4 regions of the Massilia sp. DD77 genome follow, and region 4 is predicted to be linked to each of the others. Evidence: predicted binding sites of a transcription regulator. Region 4 holds the regulator's gene; each other region holds the start of a gene.
The links. The regulator sigma-54, encoded in region 4, starts transcription at its own class of promoters, with help from an activator protein. The targets are predictions, from matches to a motif close to TGGCANGNAANCTGCTTT.
Positions count from the first base shown of each region.

Region 1: V7778_RS01330 (PEP-CTERM sorting domain-containing protein) is a predicted target of sigma-54. The motif match lies at 2,581-2,598, and genes of this name have one in related genera.
Region 2: V7778_RS09705 (PEP-CTERM sorting domain-containing protein) is a predicted target of sigma-54. The motif match lies at 2,162-2,179, and genes of this name have one in related genera.
Region 3: glnA (type I glutamate--ammonia ligase) is a predicted target of sigma-54. The motif match lies at 1,707-1,724, and genes of this name have one in related genera.

Region 1 is NZ_JBAMDH010000002.1:31,349-35,209, forward strand. It holds gene V7778_RS01310 (DUF5694 domain-containing protein) at 1-447, shown strand, start outside; gene V7778_RS01315 (UTRA domain-containing protein) at 598-1,617, shown strand; gene V7778_RS01325 (gamma-butyrobetaine hydroxylase-like domain-containing protein) at 1,664-1,810, shown strand; gene V7778_RS01330 (PEP-CTERM sorting domain-containing protein) at 1,923-2,531, opposite strand; gene V7778_RS01335 (YbhB/YbcL family Raf kinase inhibitor-like protein) at 2,829-3,861, shown strand, end outside.
Region 2 is NZ_JBAMDH010000013.1:92,150-96,010, forward strand. It holds gene V7778_RS09700 (PQQ-dependent sugar dehydrogenase) at 1-1,156, opposite strand, end outside; gene V7778_RS09705 (PEP-CTERM sorting domain-containing protein) at 1,333-2,100, opposite strand; gene V7778_RS09710 (PH domain-containing protein) at 2,368-2,931, shown strand; gene V7778_RS09715 (AAA family ATPase) at 2,947-3,861, opposite strand, start outside.
Region 3 is NZ_JBAMDH010000012.1:10,220-14,080, reverse strand. It holds gene V7778_RS08675 (TAXI family TRAP transporter solute-binding subunit) at 1-882, shown strand, start outside; gene V7778_RS08670 (rhodanese-like domain-containing protein) at 1,038-1,493, opposite strand; gene glnA (type I glutamate--ammonia ligase) at 1,790-3,205, shown strand; gene V7778_RS08660 (DUF4124 domain-containing protein) at 3,365-3,861, shown strand, end outside.
Region 4 is NZ_JBAMDH010000023.1:94,636-98,496, forward strand. It holds gene lptC (LPS export ABC transporter periplasmic protein LptC) at 1-600, shown strand, start outside; gene lptA (lipopolysaccharide transport periplasmic protein LptA) at 640-1,212, shown strand; gene lptB (LPS export ABC transporter ATP-binding protein) at 1,212-1,967, shown strand; gene V7778_RS15590 (RNA polymerase factor sigma-54) at 1,973-3,454, shown strand; gene hpf (ribosome hibernation-promoting factor, HPF/YfiA family) at 3,512-3,861, shown strand, end outside.

The DNA of each region.
Region 1 (3,861 bases), on a different contig from region 4:
TTCGACGACCATACCGCCGACCAGCCGATGAAGGACGAAGCGGAGCAGAAGCGCTACGGCGCGGCGCTCATGAAAGCCTGGGACAACCCCGCCGGGGCGAAGCGCAAGCAGCTCGACGCCGCCCTGCAAGCGCGCCTCGGCACGCAGGAAGGCGTGCTGGCCATGTACCGCGGCTTCAACGCGCCCGACCAGTGGCGGCTCGTGTTCGACAACGACTTCGGCGCGGCCCTGGAAGAACCCTCGCCCCAAGGCTATGGACGCGACTACGTCGGCTACTGGGAAACGCGCAACCTGCGCATGGCCGCCAATCTGCGCGAGGTGATCAACGCGCGCCGGGGCGGCCGCACCCTGGTGCTGGTCGGCGCCTCGCACAAGGGCTACCTCGACGCCTATCTCGACCAGATGCACGACCTGCGCCTGGCCGACGCGCTGCGCGTGCTGGAGTAACCGTCAACCGAACCGGTGGACGCATATCGATATGCGGCCACCGACTCAGGCGTTTTCCGTATGTCGTAGCACGAAGAGATTCGTTCCCGTCACGCCAGCCCATCGATACCATCTTCGCAAGATCATCACCCGTCATGACAGGACTTGCGAATGCCATCCTTCCGAGCCATTGAACACTCTCCGGTGCCGCTGTACTCCCAGCTGCGCGAACGCATCCTGGACGGCACCTGCGGCCAGGACACGCGCCCGCCGGCCGAAAGCGAGATCGGCGCGATGTTCGGCGTCAGCCGCATCATCGTGCGCCAGGCCCTGGGCGACCTGCAGAACGAAGGGCTGATCGTCAAGGTGGCGGGCAAGGGACACCGGATCGTCAACCTGGTACTGTCGCAACGCGAGATCCCGGCCAGCGCCGCCGTCGGCGGCCGCCTGCGCGCCGAGAACCTGGCCGAACGCGACGTCTTCCTGATCCTGGAAAGCGACTATGGCATCGCCCTCGGCCATGCCGACCTCCAGATCGGCGCCCTGAATGCCGACGCAGAACTTGCCGCGGCCCTGTCAGTGGCGCCCGCCGCGGCCCTGCTGCGCATCGAGCGCCTCACCTGGACGGCCGGTGGCGAGCCGCTCGATTTCGAATACCTGTACGTGCGCGGCGAAGCCCAAGTGCAAATCGTTGACGTGCTGGTGATCGGCGGCGGCACCGCCGGCCCGATGGCCGCGGTCAGGGCCAAGGAAGCGGAGCCGGCCCTGCGTGTCCTGCTGCTGGAAAAAGCCAACGTCAAGCGCAGCGGCGCCATCTCGATGGGCATGGATGGCCTGAACAACGCCGTGGTGCCGGGCTTCGCCACGCCCGAGCAGTACGTCAAGGAGATCACGGTCGCCAACGACGGCATCGTCAACCGGAAGACCGTGATCGCCTATGCGCAGAACAGCTACGCCATGATCGAAGCGCTGGACAGCTGGGGCGTCAAGTCCGAAAAGGACGAAACCCGGCGACTATGCCATGCGCAAGGTGCATCACATGGGCACCTATGTGCTGCCGATGCCGGAAGGGCACGACATCTACGCCGGCAGCGGCGCGGTCCTGCCGGCGCTGCTGGCCGCGCCGGACGCCGCCGCCTGGCAGGTGCGCGAGGAAGCCGCCACCACGCTCGGCAAGCTGGGACTGGCTGACGCCTCCGGTGCATTGATTGCGGCGCTGGACGATCCCCTGTGCCGAGTGCCGGGCGAAGCGCCGCGCATCACCGCCATCGAGCCGGTCGGCGCCTACGCCCTCAACCTGGTCTTTGCCGACGGCCACCGGCGCGGCATCTATCCCTACGCGATGCTGGACCAGCCGGCGTTGGCCGCGCTGCATCACGCGTGATGTACGCGGGGCGGCAGCGATCAAAAGGATCAAAAAAAATGCCAGTCATTCGTCTGACTGGCATTTTTTTTCAGCACCGCCGGGATCGCCCCCGGCGGCATACGCGCCGTGCTCAGGCCTTCTTGCGGCGGCGCGCCAGCATGCCGGCGGCGCCCAGGCCGAGCAGCGCCAGCGAGGCGGGTTCCGGGACGTCGGCCGCGGTCACGGTGAACGAGCCGGTCAGGATGCCGGTACCGTCATAGTTGCCGCCCGTCGCCATAAAACCCCAGGCTTCGCCGGCAGTCAGGTCGAGGTCGATGGTCTTCGAGACCACGCCACCCCAGGTATTGCCGGTCAACTCGGTCGCATTGCTGGTCGAGCCTTCCCAGATCGACATCGTGGTGTACGACTGGAACCAGGCTGCGAACGAGGACAGGTCCACGTTGATCGACAGGTTGCCGTTTTTCTGCGCGGTCGTGGAGAACACGTAGGTCTGGCCCGGCACGCCCATGCCCGCATGGCCTGGATGTTGGAAATCGTAGCTCAGCTTGTCGCCGCCGACCGTCAGGTCGGAACCCATGCCATAGGCGTCGCTGCCGGTCCAGGTGGCGCTCCACTGCTGGCCGAGCGGGCCGGTGCCGGTGACGGCGGTGTTGGTCGTGACGATGGCCGCCGAGGCCGGGAGCATGAACGCCAGGCCGAGGGCTGCGGTGCTGAACAATTGTGCGAGTGGTCGATTCATTTTTCTTGGTCTCTATCCAGGTTATATTTAAAGAAAGACAAATTTACATGTAGCAATATACGTGCCAGTACTGCAAGTATTTGATTTGCAAGGAGGCATTTCGATCCTTCTTAAGCGAATGTAAGAAATTCCGACACGCATCATTTGTATCCCACAAGAAACTAACAGGCGGGTCATTACTCCCGCTCCAGCAGTTGCGCCCGCTCTGTCTATGTACGTTCCCTCACAAACCGCCGCTCGCCGCTCTGGCACGATGGCCGGGCTGTCTCCCCCACACGATGAAGAAAGGACGCCCCGATGAAACGCGCATTGCCCGCACTCCTGCCCGCAGTCCTCCCCAGCCTGTTGCTGTATCTCGCATCCGGCGCGGTCGCCGCCCAGCAGGGCGACGGCACCCAGGTCTCGAACGGTGTCAACGTCTTCAAGCCGAACAAGGTGGAGCCGACCGCGGAGCGCCTGCGCGGCATCAAGGCGCCCCAGGGATTCACGGTCACGCCCTTCGCCACCGGCCTCAAGAACGCCCGCATCCTGGTGGTGGCGCCGAACGGCGACATCTACCTGAGCCGGCGCGACCAGGGCGACGTGCTGCTGCTGCGCGACGCCGACAAGGACGGCCGCGCCGACGGCGCCCCCGTCACGGTGGCCAACCGCGCCGGCGTCCATGGCCTGGCGATCCGCGACAGCAAGCTCTACCTGACCACGGCGCGCGAGCTGTTCGCGGCCGGGATCGGGCCTGACGGCCGCCTGGGCAAGCTCGAGCTGCTGGCCGGCGACCTGCCCGACGCCGGCCAGCACCCCAACCGCAGCATGGCCTTCGGCCCCGACGGCATGCTCTACCTGAGCGTGGGCAGCACCTGCAACGCCTGCAACGAGAGCAACCAGGAAAACGCCACCATGCTGCGCATCTCGCCTGACGGCAAGCAACGCAGCATCTTCGCCAGCGGCCTGCGCAACACCATCGGCTTCGCCTGGCATCCGCAGACCGGCGAATTCTGGGGCTTCGACCACGGCATCGACTTCCTGGGCGACAACCAGCAACCGGAAGAACTCAACAAGCTCGAACTGGGCAAGCAGTACGGCTGGCCGCACGTCTACGGTGCGGGCGAGATCTACCCGCAAAGCACGCCGCCGGGCGAGATCAAGAAGGAAGAATGGAAGGCGCGCAGCCAGCCGATGGTGCTCGGCTATACCGCCCATGCGGCGCCGATGCAGATGGTGTTCGCCGCCGGCGACATGTTCCCGGCCGAGTTCCGCGGCGACGCCTTCGTGACCATGCGCGGCTCGTGGAACCGCAACCCGGCCTCGGGCTACGAGATCGTGCGGGTACGCT
Region 2 (3,861 bases), on a different contig from region 4:
AGCGCCAGCTGAACTGGGGGTCGACATAGGACGCACCGGGCAGCATGAACATGCGGGCCAGGGCCAGGTTCGGCGTGTAGGCGATGCGGGTCGGCGGATAGCGCCTCTGCTGCAGGGAACTGTTGAACTGCGTGGTCTCGATCTGCTTGAACTGGGCGAAGCGGCTCAGCGGCCCCATGGCCTGGATCCATCCCCCGTTCATGCCCGGGGCGATCCGGTTGAGCTCGCTGAAAGCGTCGTCGGCGTTCTCGGTCAGCCACAGATAAGGGCTGTAGGGGTCGAAGGCCATGCCGAAGCCGTTGCGGTGGCCGTAGGAGAATACGGTCTGGATCATGGCGCCCACTTCTCCGCCCATGGCCGCGCCGGCGGCGAAGAAGGGATTGTCCGTCGGCGTGCTGCCATCGTCGTTCAGGCGCTGGACCACGCCGGACAGGTGGGCATTGTCGGGTAGCGGACCGCCATAGGTGTCGTCGGCGAAGGGCGCTGTCAGGAAGGGGCCGTTCGGCAGGTTCTGCATCTGCCCGCGCCGGCCGAGGTCGCCGGTGAAGACATGCAGCTTGCCATCGGGCCCGAAACGCAAGGGCCCGCCGTTATGGTTGCCCTGTTCCTGCGCGTTGTTCGTGTTGGGGTGGCCCGGTACGGGAAGATTGTCGGTTTGGCGGGCGCGCAGCCGCAGCGTCTTGAAGTTGGGGTCCAGGGTCAGGAAGGAGCCGTTCCAGATGAAACGGTCGACCCGGTTGCCCAGCAGGGCCACGTCGCCGACCGCGGTGCTATCGGCCCCGGTCGCGCTCTCGGTCCAGCGCAGGTAGACGAAGGGCAGGGCCGGGAAGCCCGGGTGCAGGGCGATGGCGAGCAAGCCCCGTTCCGAATTCGAATTGACGGGCAGGTCGAGCACCGGCACGGGCTGGAGGACGCCATTGATCGCCCGCTTGACCTGGCCGCTGGCCTTTTCCAGCACCAGCGCGTCGTTCGGGCCGACGAAGGCGATCCCGATGGGCTGGCTCAGGCCCTGGCCGGCGGCGATATAGGTCGTCACCTGCAGGTTCGGGTCGAGTATCTGGACCGGAATCGAGTCGGCGGCGGCGAAGGGGGCGCTGATGCCCAGGAGTAGGGGAAGGGTTTGCCTGGCGAGGCCCTCGACGCGGGCAATGGACATCGTGATTTTCCAATCCGGCAGTGAGAAGGGAGCAGAAGCGGAATGTCGTCCTGGCGGTCTGGCGATTGCGGGCAGCGCAAGCCACGGAGAAGGCGCGGCGGCCACCGATGAAAAGCTTCAGGCGCCGGTCACGGTCGGTGTCTCGACCGGCGCCTGGAGTAGTACCTGGTACGCTCTTACTTCTTTGCAGCCTGGCGGCGGCGCAGTGCGCCGAAGGCCACGGCGCCAAGGCCGAGCAGTGCGATCGAACCCGGTTCAGGCACTTCGCCCGGGTCGCCCGGACGGCTGAAGGCACCCACGCGTACGGTTTCCGGCGTGGCCTGGGTGGTGCCGGGAGCGAACTGGACGCCGCCACCGACGACGCATTGGGTCAAGTCGCCGCAAGCGGCAACGGCGTCAGCCGCCTGGGCGGCGTCCAGGACAAAACGGTGCAGGCCCGACTGGCCGATGCCGCCGGTATCGGTCAGGATCAGGTCCGGTCCCATGTACTCGAAGATTTCCAGCAGGGTTCCGTCCAGAGAGTAAAGCGACATGTACAGGTCGGTCAGCGTCGCCGTATCGACGCCAGGTTCGCTGATATTCACGACGAAGCCGAGCTGGCCCGCGCTCGTCAGGCCATCGATATCGCTGAGCAGATATACGCCATTGCCGCCGACGGCAGCGGTGTTGTCGCCGCCTTCCAGGTTGGGATTCGGAGTCAAGTCTTCGCAGGTCTGGTCCGGATTGGTCATGTTGCCGCCGTTAGTATGGCGGACGCAGCCGGACTCGGTGGCGGGAGGCTGAGGCCCGTTGGTATTGTCCTGCACGGTCACGACCGTCGATACCGCGCCCAGGCCGGTACCCGTCTGTTGCACGCCAGTCTGGTAGACCAGGTTCGCAAAGGCCGGGGAGGCGCCAGTTACGAGTGCTGCGCTCACTGCCAACTTCAGGATGGTTGATTTCATCACTAGCTCCTTCGGAAAGATTTCGTTCTTATGTGTAATTGCCAGGTACTACACACCGGTAAGAGCAAGTTACGGGCCAGCGAACACACTTTGAACAAAATCAAATACCTATCTTGGGTATATTTTTTTTGCGCGGGCAGAGTGTAAAGAAAACCGAAAGTTTCTATTCTTTTACTTTGTAACCAACAGGGAAAATCTCGTGTTTTCTCGTCCGTCCCGAACTCTGCTAAGGTAGGGGAGCCGCCACACCGAACCGGAGCAAGAGCCATGGAGATGCATGCAGCCGCCTTCGACATTCCCGCCGTCGGGCCGTCCGCCTACCTGACGCTGGCCGGTATCACGCTGCTTGCGGCGGTCTTGCCGATGCTGGTGGCGCGCCAGCGCTCGCTCGCCGCCAACCTGAGGAGCGGCGCCGCGGTCGGCGCCATGGTGCTGCCGGTGACCCTGCTGCTCGGGCTGGGACTGTCCAAGAATACCCTGGAGGTGCGCGACGGCCAGGTGCAGGTGCGCGCGAGCTACTTCTATGAATATGCGCGCGACATCGGCGAGTTCGACCTGGCCCAGGCCCGGCAGGGCAGCCTGGCCTCGATCGACGCGGCCCGGCTCGGCCCGCGCGACAACGGCATCAGCCTGCCGGGTTATGCGGCCGGCCGCTTCACCAGCGCGGACCAGCGTCCGCTGTTCGTCGCCGTGACCGACCGCGAGCGGGTGGTCTACCTGCCCGCGAAGCAAGGGCAATCGCTGCTGGTAAGTGTCGAGCAGGCCGACCAGCTGCTGGCGCTGCTGCATGGGCGCGCAGCCGCGCAGCGCCAGCTGGCGCTGCATCCATAGCGTTAAAAGCCGATCCTAAAAGCCGATGCGCGACTTGCCCGGCAGCGCACGCAGGTGGATATCGTCGACGGTCACATGGGCGCGGCCGTCGGCGACCGCATAGCCTAGGCTGTCGAGCAGGATCTTGCGCAGGTCGCGCGGCGAGACCGGCGCCAGCTTGGCGAGCACGGCCTCGTTGAGGACGTCGTCGAAGCCCCCCAGGTTGAGCTCCTCGACCAGGCCGCTGACCATGCGCTGGGCGATGCCGGCCGCCTGTTCGGGCGTCGGCCTGGGTACCTCGTAGACCGCCATGCGGTTGAGCAGGGGGGAGGGAATGCCTTCGACCGAGTTGGCCGTGAGCACCCAGAAGATCTGGCTGGCGTCGACATCGACGTCGATGAACTCGTCGCGGAAGGATTTCGAGGTTTCCGGTTCGAGTAACTGATAGAGGGCGGCCAGCGGGTCGGACTGGGTGGAGCCGCTGGCCTTTTCCACTTCGTCCAGCACCAGCACCGGATTGGCGTACTTGCCGCGCACCAGGCGCTCGGCCACCTTGCCGCACTTGGCGCCGCGCCAGCTGGCCGAGCTGCCGGTGATGACGAAGCCGGCCGACAGGGCGTTCATGCTGATCAGTTCACACTCGGTGGACATGGCCTTGGCCAGGCGCTTGGCGAAATGGGTCTTGCCCACGCCGGGGCCGCCCAGCAGCAGGATGGGCATGACGTTGAAGCCCTTGTCGCCGGCATGGGCCAGGCGCAGGTAGCGCGCCAGGTCGTCCAGCACTTCGTCGAAATTGGGGCATTCCTCGAACAGGGGATCGAGCGCGTCGAGGGAAGAAGGGGTGGTGACGAAGCGGTCGGCCCCGGTCTCCAGCATACGCTCGTAAAACGCGTCGAGTTCCGGGGAGCGGCCGCGGTTGCGGTCGAGCGCTTCCTGCACTTCTGTCAGGTC
Region 3 (3,861 bases), on a different contig from region 4:
GGGCCGGAAGGCACGGGCGTGCCGCGCCTGTTCCGCCAGGTGCTGGCGGCCAACGGCGTCGAACCCGAACAGCTGCGCATCGGCCTGCTGGCCAACACGCCGGCCACGGTGGAGCTGCTGGAAGGCCGCATCGACGGCCTCGTGTTCAGTTCCGCCCCGGAAGCGCCCCTGATCCAGATGCTCTTGCAAACCCCGGGCATCCAGCTGTTCGATTTCTCCCAGGCCGAGGCCTATACGCGGCGCCTGCCTTTCCTGACCCATGTGGTGCTGCCGCGCGGGATCGTCGACCTGGGCCGCAATATTCCCGCCCAGGACTACCACCTGATCGCACCGACCGCGACCCTGGTGGCGCGCGAGGAACTGCATCCTGCGCTGGTGGGCCAGTTCGTGAAGGCGGCCTACGAGATCCACGGCGGGGCAGGGTGGTTCCAGCAGCAGGGTCAGTTCCCGTCGCCGAAGTACACCGAGATCCCGGTGGCGAGCGAAGCGGCGCGCTACTACCGCGACGGCCCGCCCTTCCTGCAGCGCTACATGAGCTTCTGGCTGGCCAACCTGCTCGACCGGCTGGGCGTGATCGCGGTGGCCCTGGCGGCCCTCCTGATTCCCTTGTCGAAGATCGTGCCGCCGCTCTACGTGTGGCGGGTGCGTTCGCGCGTGTACCGCTGGTATGGCGAACTGCGGGCGGTGGAGCAGGCGATGGAAAGGGCGCAGGGCGAAGAGCGCGGGGCCGTGCGCCAGGACTTGCTGCACCGGCTGGACGATATCGAGGAGCGGGTGAACCACATCTCGATTCCGCTGGCGTTCGCGGATGCGCTATACGGGCTGCGCAGTCATATCAATATCGTGAGGCAGCGGATCGTGGCGGGGCCGGGGGTGGAGTAATTACGTCGGCGGCTTGCATGCAAACTTGGGTTCCCGCCTTCGCGGGAATGACGGTTTTTAGTGTGCCGACTCGCGGTTCCATCATCGACACGCTTCCTCAGCACGTCATTCCCGCGAAGGCGGGAACCTAAGTTCCTCGGCGGACCACCGGTGCGTCACGCCCCCACCCACGGCAGCCCCTTCCTGCACCACCCCCCCAGGGTCTTGCGATGCCCCTCGGCGTCCTTGTCGCCTTCGAAGCCTTCCAGGATGTCATACGACTGCGCAAACCCATGCTCGGTCGCGACCCGCGCGCTATGCCGCGAGCGGACCCCCGAGCGGCACAGGAACAGCAGCACCTCGTCCTTGCGCGCCACCTTCTCCAGCTGCGCCCCGAAGTCCGGATTCGGCACCCCGCCCGGATAGGTCGCCCACTGCACCGCCGCATGCTGGGCGTCGGGAATCGCCACCCGGCCCACCCAGTCGCGCTCGGCGTTCGTGCGCACATCGACCAGTTTCACCTTCGGATCGGCCTGGAGCAGGGCGTAGGCCTCTTCCGGGGTAACGGCGCCCGCATAGGGCTGGCCGGGTGCGCGCTGGCGCGCAGCCGCTAAAATTTGTTCGGGAGTCATTTCGTAGGTCCGTTTTCGAGCATAAATGCGCGATGCACCATCCTGCATCAGTGTATCCTGCGCTGCCGTGGTGCATTTTGCATGGATTGCACCAAAGTGGTGCGCCGAGGCCGTGATCGAATCGCACGGCCGTGCATCCGTTTAAAGGCGATTTTATGGGTAAACTGGCCCGTTTCCAAAGAACGAATTATGCATTTGCTCATGCTGCGAGGTTGGCATGCTTCCTGCTTTAATGGAGTGCATGTTGTCGCTTCGCATCAGGCAAGGCACACACCCTTTCAACTAGGAGATTCCGAATGGCAAAGACCGCCGCAGACGTAGTGCAGATGGTTAAGGACAACGAAGTCAAGTTCGTTGATTTTCGCTTCGCCGATACCCGCGGCAAAGAACAGCACGTGACCGTGCCGGTGTCGCACTTCGACCTCGACAAATTTGAATCGGGCCATGCCTTCGACGGTTCGTCGATCGCCGGCTGGAAAGGTATCGAAGCCTCGGACATGCTCCTGATGCCGGACCCGAACACCGCGAACATCGACCCGTTCATGGAAGAAACCACCCTGTTCATGCAGTGCGACGTGGTGGAACCGTCGGACGGCAAGGGTTACGACCGCGACCCGCGCTCGATCGCCAAGCGCGCCGAAGCCTACCTGAAATCCTCGGGCATTGGCGACACCGCCTACTTCGGCCCGGAACCGGAATTCTTCATCTTCGACTCGGTCCGCTGGAAGATCGACATGTCGGGCTGCTTCGTCAAGATCGACTCGGATGAAGCGTCCTGGTCGACCGACAAGGAAATCGAAGGCGGCAACAGCGGCCACCGTCCGACCGTCAAGGGCGGCTACTTCCCGGTCCCGCCGGTCGACAGCTTCCAGGACATGCGCTCGGAAATGTCGCTGATCCTCGAATCGATGGGCATCCCGGTCGAAGTGCACCACCACGAAGTGGCCGGCGCCGGCCAGAACGAACTCGGCACCCGCTTCTCGACCCTGGTCGAGCGCGCCGACTGGACCCAGAACCTGAAGTACGTGATCTGGAATGTGGCCCACAGCTACGGCAAGACCGCGACCTTCATGCCGAAGCCGATGGCCGGCGACAATGGTTCGGGCATGCACGTGCACCAGTCGATCTGGAAGGACGGCAAGAACCTGTTCGCAGGCGACGGCTATGCCGGCCTGTCGGAGACCGCCCTGTTCTACATCGGCGGCATCATCAAGCACGCCAAGGCCCTGAACGCGATCACCAACCCGGGCACCAACTCGTACAAGCGCCTGGTGCCGGGCTACGAAGCCCCGGTCAAGCTGGCCTACTCGGCCCGTAACCGTTCGGCATCGATCCGCATCCCGCACGTGGCGAACCCGAAAGGCCGCCGCATCGAAGTGCGCTTCCCGGACCCGCTGGCCAACGTCTACCTGTGCTTCTCCGCGCTGCTGATGGCCGGCCTGGACGGTATCCAGAACAAGATCCACCCGGGCGAAGCCGCGACCAAGGACCTGTACCACCTGCCGCCGGAAGAAGACAAGCTGATCCCGACCGTGTGCGCCTCGCTGGAAGAAGCGCTGGAAGCCCTGGACAAGGACCGCGAGTTCCTGACCCGCGGCGGCGTGTTCAGCGACAGCATGATCGACGCCTACCTCGAGCTGAAGATGCAGGAAGTGCAGCGCATGCGCATGACCCCGCACCCGGCCGAATTCGACATGTACTACTCGTCGTAATCAGGCTGGCAAGGAAAGTGTTGCAGCCTGGCATCGAAAGCTGTAAGGCGGTGTAACAAAGACGGGGAAAGCCATGGCTTTCCCCGTGCTGTTTTCGGGATCGGTTATAGTCGCGAAGGTCTACACTATGTGCACTTTTATTGTGCAGATCTGTTTCTGATGAGAATGACATTCACCCGCTCTATCGCTGTCCTGGCTGTCGGTATCGCACTCAGCAACACGGCCGCCGCCCAGACACCCGTCTATAAGTGCATCGACGGCGAAGGCCGCGTCGAGTTCACCGACAGCAGCCGGAAGGGCTGCAAGCTGCTCGACCTCGGCTACACGCCGCCGGCGGCCCCGCGCGCCTCCGCGCCGATCCCGGCCGTGTCGACGCCGGCCGTGCGTCCGAGCAGCCCGCCCGCCGCCAGCGTCAGCCCGGCCAGCTTCCCGCGCGTCGACAGCGCCCAGCAGCGCGCGCGCGACGACGACCGGCGCGAGATCCTGCATGACGAACTGCGTTCCGAGGAAAAGAAATTGGCCGACCTGAAGCGCGATTTCAACAACGGCGAGCCCGAACGCCAGGGCAACGAGCGCAACTACGCCAAGTACCAGGAGCGCGTGTCCGGCATGCGCGACGACATCAACCGCAGCGAACGCAACGTCGAGGCCCTGCG
Region 4 (3,861 bases):
TACCTGAACAACAAGCGCACCGCGCACCGCTGGAAGCTCCTGACGATCATGATGATCGCGGTCTTCTGCGCCTTCGGCAGCTTCTGGCTGCTGCAGGCCTTCGACGGCGACGACGCCGGCGCGCGCCTTGGCGGGCCGCCGACGGAGCCCGACTACATCGTCGAGAACTTCTCCTTCGTGCGCATGACCGAGGGCGGCCAGCCGAGCTACGTGGTGTCGGGCAAGCGCCTGACCCATATCCCCGAGGGCGACGTCTCGACCGTGGTGCAGCCGGTGCTGCGCGGTGTCGAGCCGGGCCGTCCGCCGATGACGGTCACCGCCGACCGCGCCCGCATTTATCACCAGGAACACCGCGTCGACATGCTCGGCAACGTCGACCTGCAGCGTGCGCGCACCGCCAGGTCGGAAGCGCTGCGCGTGCGCACCCAGGCGCTCACCGCCTTGCCGGACGAAGAAATCCTCAAGACCGATCAGCCGATCGAGATGCAGCTGGGCGCTTCCAGCGTACGCGGCACCGGCATGGTGGCCAACAACGCGACCCAGAAGATGCACATCGCCAGCCGCGGCCAGATCGTCTATCCGCCACGCGCGCGCCAATAGGCCGTTCATGACAGCGCCGCGTCAACCCAGGACCAGAACATGATGAAGAAACACCTCGCTGCCCTTTGCCTTTCCCTGCTGTCGCTCCCGGCTTTCGCCGAGCGCGCCGATTCGCTCAAGCAGGCCGTCATCAATTTCGACTCGCTCGACGTCGACGAGGTCACCCAGACCCGTATCCTGACCGGCAACGTGGTCGTCACCCGCGGCACCCTGGTGCTCAAGTCGGACCGCGCCCTGGTCAAGGAAACGCCGGAAGGCTACATGAGCGTGACCCTGACCGCGAACCCGGGCAAGGTCGCCACCTTCCGCCAGAAGCGCGACGGCGGCCCCGACCTGTGGGTCGAAGGCCAGGCCCAGCGCATCGAATACGACGAACGCATCGAGATGGTCAAGCTTTTCTCGGACGCCGTGGTCAAGGAACTCGAGAGCAAGCGCGTGACCAACGAGATCAATGCGCCCTTCATCTCCTACGACAACCGCAAGGAAGTCGCCAGCGTGCGCAACGACGCCAGCGGCCAGAGCAAGGTCGGCGGCGGACGCGGCACCCTGATCCTGGCGCCCAAGCGCGCCGCGCCGGCGCCGGCGGCGGCACCCGCGGCGGGCAAGCAATGATGGAGGCACGCGACAGCGGCAGCACCCTGATCGTCAAGGGCCTGCAGAAGAGCTACGGCAAGCGCCTGGTGGTGCGCGACGTCTCGCTGCAGGTCGAGTGCGGCGAGGTGGTCGGCCTGCTGGGCCCGAACGGCGCCGGCAAGACCACGTCCTTCTACATGATCGTCGGCCTGGTGCCTTCAGACGCCGGCTCGATCGACATCAACGGCACCGACATCTCGAGCCTGCCGATCCACCGGCGCGCGGTGCTGGGCCTGTCCTACCTGCCGCAGGAAGCCTCGGTGTTCCGCAAGCTGACCGTGGAGGAGAACATCCGCGCGGTGCTCGAGCTGCAGCAGGTCGACGGCCGGCCGCTGAGCAAGGAACAGATCGGCGAACGCCTCGACACCCTGCTGGCCGACCTGCAGATCGAGAAGCTGCGCGAGAACCCGGCCATGTCGCTCTCGGGCGGCGAGCGCCGCCGCGTGGAAATCGCGCGCGCGCTGGCCACCAACCCGCGCTTCGTGCTGCTGGACGAGCCCTTCGCGGGCGTCGACCCGATCGCCGTGATCGAGATCCAGCGCATCGTGCGCTTCCTGAAAGAGCGCAAGATCGGTGTCCTGATTACCGACCACAATGTCCGCGAGACGCTCGGCATCTGCGATCGCGCCTACATCATCAACCAGGGGGCCGTGCTGGCCTCGGGCCGGCCGGACGACATCATCGCGAATGAGTCCGTGCGCCGCGTCTACCTGGGCGAACACTTCCGCATGTAGAAGACATGAAACAATCCCTGCAACTCCGCACATCGCAGCATCTTGCACTGACGCCCCAGCTGCAGCAGTCGATCCGCCTGTTGCAGTTGTCCACGCTCGAACTGCACCAGGAGATCGAGCAGATCCTGTCCGATAACCCCTTGCTCGAACGGCTGGACGATCCGCTCGACCGCTCGGTGCGGCTGCTGGCCGACGGCGCGATCAACAACGCGCCTCCCAACGGCGAGGCGCCGGCGCCGGCCGCCCCGGCGCAGGAAGGCGAAGCCGCGCCCGCGGCATCCAGCGAAGCCGGCGAGGGTTTCGAGGGCGGCGACGCCGAACGCGACGCGTCGGACGCCGACTGGGGCTCGGGCGGCGGCTCCGGCGGGGGCGAGGACGAGGATGGCCGCCCGCAGCTGGAGGCGAGCGCCATCAACCTGCGCGAGCACCTGATGGAACAGATCCGCGTCACCGGCTGCTCCGCGCGCGACCGCGCGCTGGCCGAGCTGGTGATCGACGCGCTCGACGACAACGGCTACCTGGAAGAACCGCTGGACGAGATCCATGCCCGCCTGCCGGAAGAGCTCGAGATCGACATGGACGAGCTGCGCTGCGCCCTGGCATTGGTGCAGAGCCTGGATCCGGTGGGCGTGGGTGCGCGCAGCGCGGGAGAATGCCTGGCGCTGCAGATCCGCCGCATGCCGGGCGTGCCGATGGTGACGCGGCGCCTGGCGCTGAAGATCGTCGAAGGCTACCTGAGCTGGTTCGCCCAGCGCGAGTACAGCAAGCTCAAGAAGGCGCTGGACTGCGACGACGAAGACCTGCGCGAAGTGCAGGCCGTAGTGCGCCAGTGCAATCCTCACCCGGGCGCGGCCTTCGCGTCGAACGTGTCAGACTACGTGGTACCGGATGTGATCGTGCGCCGCGCCAAGAACGGCTGGGCCGTGATGCTGAACCCGGATGTGATGCCGCGCCTGCGCGTGAACAGCCTCTACGCCTCGCTCATGAAGCAGGGCAAGTGCGAAGGGCAGATGAATTCGCAGTTGCAAGAAGCCAAGTGGCTGATCAAGAACATGCGCCAGCGTTTCGATACCATCCTGCGCGTGGCCGAGGCCATTGTCGAGCGACAGAAGAACTTTTTCTCCCACGGCGCGGTTGCCATGCGGCCCCTTGTTTTACGTGAGATAGCTGATACACTAGGCCTACACGAAAGCACAATTTCTCGTGTTACAACGCAGAAGTACATGCTGACCCCGCACGGCATGTTCGAGTTGAAATACTTCTTCGGAAGCCATGTCGCCACCGAAGCGGGGGGAGAAGCCTCCTCGACGGCGATCCGCGCTCTCATCGCGCAATTGACAGGAGCAGAAGACCCTAAGAATCCTTTATCCGACAGCAAGATCGCGGAGATGCTCGGGGAACAAGGCATGGTCATTGCGCGCAGGACGGTCGCCAAATACCGTGAAGCGCTCAAGATCCCTCCCGTCAGCCTCCGCAAAGCTTTGTAACAGCGTTGCCCACTCCCGCCTTGTGCCTGGGCGGCGCGCCTTTTCAAAGGAGTGTGTATGAACCTCACAATCAGTGGCCACCATCTCGAAGTGACTCCCGCTATCCGTGAATATGTTCAGAATAAGCTCGAGCGCATCATCCGGCATTTCGATCAAGTGATCGACACCCACGTCTTCCTTGCCGTCGACAACCTCACTGAAAAAGAAAAAAGGCAAAAAGCTGAAATCAATGTCCAGGTGTCCGGCAAGACCCTGCACGTGGCCAGTGTCGCCCAAGACCTGTATGCCGCAATCGACACGCTGATGGACAAGCTGGATCGACAGGTTCTGAAACACAAGCAGATGTTGAAAGACCATAACCACCAAGCGATCAAACGCTTGCCGGATCAAGGAAGCGAAGAAGCCGC